DNA from 2 places in the Paenibacillus sp. QJM3NY_38 genome. Region 2 is predicted to be linked to the other one. Evidence: predicted binding sites of a transcription regulator. Region 2 holds the regulator's gene; the other holds the start of a gene.
The links. Region 2 encodes LexA, which represses DNA repair genes until DNA is damaged. Its sites were predicted from a motif close to CGAACATATGTTCG; they were not measured.

Region 1: the regulator LexA is predicted to act here: its motif matches at 1,392-1,405, upstream of AC0VZ8_RS18515 (YhjD family protein).

Annotation. Positions count from the first base shown of each region.
Region 1 is NZ_CM149665.1:4,030,702-4,033,111, reverse strand. Features, by position in the region: gene AC0VZ8_RS18530 (hypothetical protein) at 1-188, shown strand, start outside; gene AC0VZ8_RS18525 (hypothetical protein) at 386-577, opposite strand; partial or broken gene polYB (DNA polymerase IV) at 894-1,032, opposite strand; gene AC0VZ8_RS18515 (YhjD family protein) at 1,217-1,369, opposite strand; gene AC0VZ8_RS18510 (hypothetical protein) at 1,768-2,410, shown strand, end outside.
Region 2 is NZ_CM149665.1:3,013,616-3,016,025, forward strand. Features, by position in the region: gene AC0VZ8_RS14005 (RNA polymerase sigma factor) at 1-31, shown strand, start outside; gene AC0VZ8_RS14010 (hypothetical protein) at 24-812, shown strand; gene lexA (transcriptional repressor LexA) at 903-1,529, opposite strand; gene AC0VZ8_RS14020 (LysM peptidoglycan-binding domain-containing protein) at 1,705-2,076, shown strand; gene AC0VZ8_RS14025 (DUF896 domain-containing protein) at 2,342-2,410, shown strand, end outside.

The sequences.
Region 1 (2,410 bases), 1.0 Mb from region 2:
ATGCAGCTTCAAATTTCAGAGCAACCCCATCTCCTACCGGAGCATATATTGGATCTCATTACGCTGGGGATCTTGTAAACGGAGGTCATGATTCAGTCGTTGTGGATGGAGTAACCTGGAAAAATGTTTATAGCTATAAATTCCAAAAATGGGGTTGGATACAAAGCTATTACCTTGACGAAGTTTGATTAACATCATAGTGGTGAAGGATGGATCTATAGATCCAGATTACTACTGCTGAAAACCGTTAAGTATCTTGATCTTATAATTTAGCTAGATCTAATAACTCAAACATTAAAAGAACTCCAGTCGCAATGTGCGGTTGGAGTTCTTTGGTTATTTCTAATTGGATACATTGGAAGTTAATTGAAACACTTTGGAATTTTTATTTATCATTCTTTTCCTGCAGTCTTCTTAAAAGCTCTCCCTCGGCAAAATCAGAATCCACATCAGTTATTCTCCAACTAAATTTAAAACTATCATCTGAAACGGTGAGTTCAATAGCAGCCTTAATCTTATAATCTTGGTTAAACATTCGGCCATATTTTAAGCTTGAAGTATTCATCTGGAAAATCATTAGTTTCTTGTTCTCCGCAAAACATGTTCTCATAAAAAGGCATATTCAAAGTGGAGTTAGGAATATCACGGAGACCACCAGCCTCTCCTTTTATAAACATAGTACTGGTAAACTAATCCTTGACCATGATCAGCTTGATGGAAATTTGGGAAGGCACCATTATAAGGGCATGACTGTAGTCATTAACCGCTCTAAATCTTTCAGCAATACCATTTGGATTTCCTAAATCAAATCAGCAGCCTTAACATCCTTCCCATCCACATATTCTGATTTAAAAAAGTAAAAACCATACAGGGCCGTTAAGAAAAGTAACGAACGCCTCACCAAGCCTTCCAGCTGTCGTTATGCCTTTTCCTTTGCAAGTGGACACGCTGCCAGAACAATACCAGAACGACGCTCCGGGTCACCTGCAACGACCGAGGGAAGGTGTTTGTACTCTGACAATCCCCTAACATGACTACTCGGTTAGTTGATTTCAAACCAGCCACCCCTTGTCCTCAATTCTAAATCCGAGATAATTGTAAGATCTTTGCTCAATTTCAGCCTAGATGAGCCCCCAAAGCAGGTGATATCCTCTACAAACAAACTCAACTTCTACCCCAAGACTTGTTTTTTTGTTTTCATAAACCTTTAAACCATTCAATGGTCGATCACTACATTTGTCAGTTCATAAGTTTTCACATCTGATCGAGAAAGTTGAGCTCGATCGTTCTCAAGGATATCGAGTAGAAGCGGGAGTAATATATAATCCTTCACTAATTTGGTTTCGTCCAACTTTAATCCGACACTCATATTTTTTTACACCTCAAATAAAGGAACGTATGTTTGTATTATAATCAAACATACGCTCCCTAATCAATGGATGAATTTGTTATAATTTGCGATGCGTAATTGAGACGCTCAGAGAAGTTGTAAAATCATAAAGGAACACTACGATTAAATTCCCTAAAAAATATTTGGCAATTAGAATAAGTCTATTCTTGTCCAATTTATATCAACACCGAAAAGAATGAATTTCTCGGATAATCACGATTGAATTAATTTGGTACATAAACACCTGAAAATACTTTTTTATCCTAATTTTATTTTTTTATGTAACTTTTTTGGTTTATTGGTGTTTATTAAAATGAATACAATTACTTCCATACCAGGAAAGGGGACCATAACACACATGGAGAAATGAACGCGGCATGGTTGCACCACAAAAAATAAAAATCAAAGGAGAAGTGAAGATGTCTAAGTATCTGAAGGCCATGACTTTAAGCACGGCTATGCTCCTGACCTTATCTACAGGTGTTGTTGTTGCTTATCCAGACGTGTTGCAAAGTTATACCGCAAAAACCGAGATAGAAATTCAAAATGAATTAAAGAAACTTGATAAGCAGGAATTCGTGACTGAATTTGACGAAGTCTCTAAAAAAATTGATCCCGTGACAAATGTTGATGAATTAATTCCTTTTGCAGCCGAACTTTTTGATCGAGATGATGAATTTTCAAATGAAGAGCTTTTATCTCTAATTAAAGATACGGAAAAAACAACGGTAACAAGAAATGCTATGTTGGAATTGTATCAAGCGAAGAACAAAAACAATGGAAATAATGAATTGAAGGAGCTGTTGAAAGATAAATCTTTTGACAGAGAAATACAGGAGAAAATCATCGCAACAACCCATTTTGAAAAAGCGGATGTTCCTTTATTAGAATCCTTGGTATTGGACCAAGAGGAAATGCTTTCGTTTCAAGCCATGAAACAACTTAGATCTTTAGATAAAGGGCTGGCGTTAAGTCTTTCGCAGGATATCCTTAACGAATATAAAAATTATCCCGAGGAAA
Region 2 (2,410 bases):
GAACCTGTTAAAGGAGAATGGAGATGAATGAGGATAAACCAGACTGGTATTCCCGGGTTTCAAAGGGACCTTTTCCAATTGAAAAATTTACGGCTGAAATGAAAAAAAACGTCCAGATGTCCGTGATCCGTGACGAAGGCAAGCCTAAGCGCCGAAAGTATCTACAAGTTGGCTTTATAGGCGTGCTGCTGCTTCTGGTTATGTTACTTGCCATACAGCTGCCTTTTGACGTTGAGGAACAACAGAGAGCTGAGGATGTACCAACACATAAGGAGGAGATAATTCGGGCACAAGGCTTTACAGATCAGGGAAGGCTCATTGTGGTTGCTGTGGAAAACGAAAAAATCACGACACTGGGAGCTCCTAGCTGCTTCGGTATCGAAACGGACCAATCGTTTACCGGAAACTACATCGTACGATATAGCTATAATGAAGTTACGGATGAAGTAACCACGCTGGATGATCTTACTTTTATTCAGCCAACTTCTGCAGCTGTCCATATGGTTCGATTGCCGTTTCAGGATGCGGATGTATTTATTCTTACACCGCAATATCAGGACTGTCATGCCATACAGATCTACGCATTCGCCGTGGAGCATGATACGGGCAAGGCTGTGCAGCTCAGGTTTCAAGATGAATTAACGGTGTCCTATACTTCCTATTACAGACCAGGTACTGCACCCATGGTGAAAGACAATAAGCTTGTTCTGCAGTCCACGGAGGGGCCGGGTGGGGAAGGCTCGCCGGATTATAAACCTTTACGGCTGTATCGGCTGGATCTTAAACAAGGCATTATGGAGCAAACAAACTAGCTATGATCAAGTTTTTGTGATCTATATAGAAAAAGCAAGAGGTTACCATCCAATTAAGGGAGGTAACCTCTTATTCATAGATCTATGAGATTAGTGGACATCCCGGAAGAGTCCGATTACTTTACCGAGAATAGTAACATGGTTCAGGCGCAGTGGCTCGTAGGTAGGATTCTCCGGTTGCAATCGTACATGATCCTTCTCTTTATAGAAGGTCTTTACAGTTGCTTCGTCTTCCTCTGTCATCGCTACTACAATGTCGCCATTGTCTGCAGTTTGCTGCTGGCGCACAATGACATAGTCACCGCTGTGAATGCCAGCTTCGATCATACTGTCACCGACAACCGACAACATGAACACCTTATCGTCGCCTACATAATGCTGCGGGAGCGGGAAATAATCCTCAATGTTCTCCATGGCTGTAATAGGAACACCTGCAGTGACTTTACCAACAACAGGCACTCTGGCAATGGTGTGGGTAAACAGATTCGCGCTATCGGACTCTTCTTGGCCAAGCAGCTCGATTGCTCTTGGTTTCGTAGGGTCACGGCGAATTAGGCCTTTCTTCTCCAAACGGTCAAGATGTCCATGGACCGTTGAACTGGAAGCTAGTCCGACAGCCTCTCCGATTTCCCGGACAGAAGGCGGGTAACCCTTGCTACGAACTTCGTTGCGGATAAACTCTAAGATCGCCAGCTGGCGGCTGGATATTTTCGACATGCCGTATCAACCCCATTTAGTAACGTTTGGGAAAATTATAACATAGAACTTCCGTTCGTACAAACATAAGTTCTAAATATAAATAGAACAAATGTTCTTTTAGGTATTGAATCAAACAAGTGTTCGTGTTATTATAGATCCATAAGAGAACACTTGTTTGGGAGATGATGATTCCATGTTGAAATACAGTACATACCGCAGCATTTATGAGAACGTTCCAGTGCAAACGATGAAGTCCCCGGAGACTTGGATCCATCAATTAAAGTCCAGAATTGAATCCATTCCTTTTATAAAGCTTTTATTCATCCTGTTGATCGTAGCTTCTTTTTGGACAGGGGCATACTCTGTTTTTGCTGGGGGGATGGACAAGCCCACAGGGGAGAAGCAGGTTATTGTTCAATATGGTGATAGTTTGTGGCGGATTGCTTCCCTTCATAAACCGGCAGATATGGATACACGAGTATATCTGGATAGCATCCGAAGAATGAATGGATTGAAAGGTCCGGATATACAGGCCGGAGAGGTGTTGTCTTTACCAGTCTGGTAATGGGATGACACTAACAGAAACTCTTTCCTTATATATGTCCCTACTTCTCGCTTCATATTTGTAGTATTGCCTGACGATGTGATTTCACGCAGTGTAAGCGTGTTTATAATAGACGAGTATTGATTTCTTAACAATGAGGAACCCATTTATGGGCATCATATGTTCATATTTGTTCTTAATAAGAGTTTGCAAGGGCGCTGTTGCCTTGACAAGCTCTTTTTCACATGTTTAAGTTATACATGATATCGGAATTGGAGGAGAAGTCATGGACATCGATACTTTGGTTGAACGCATCAATGTACTAGCAAGAAAACAGAAGAGTGAGGGATTGACC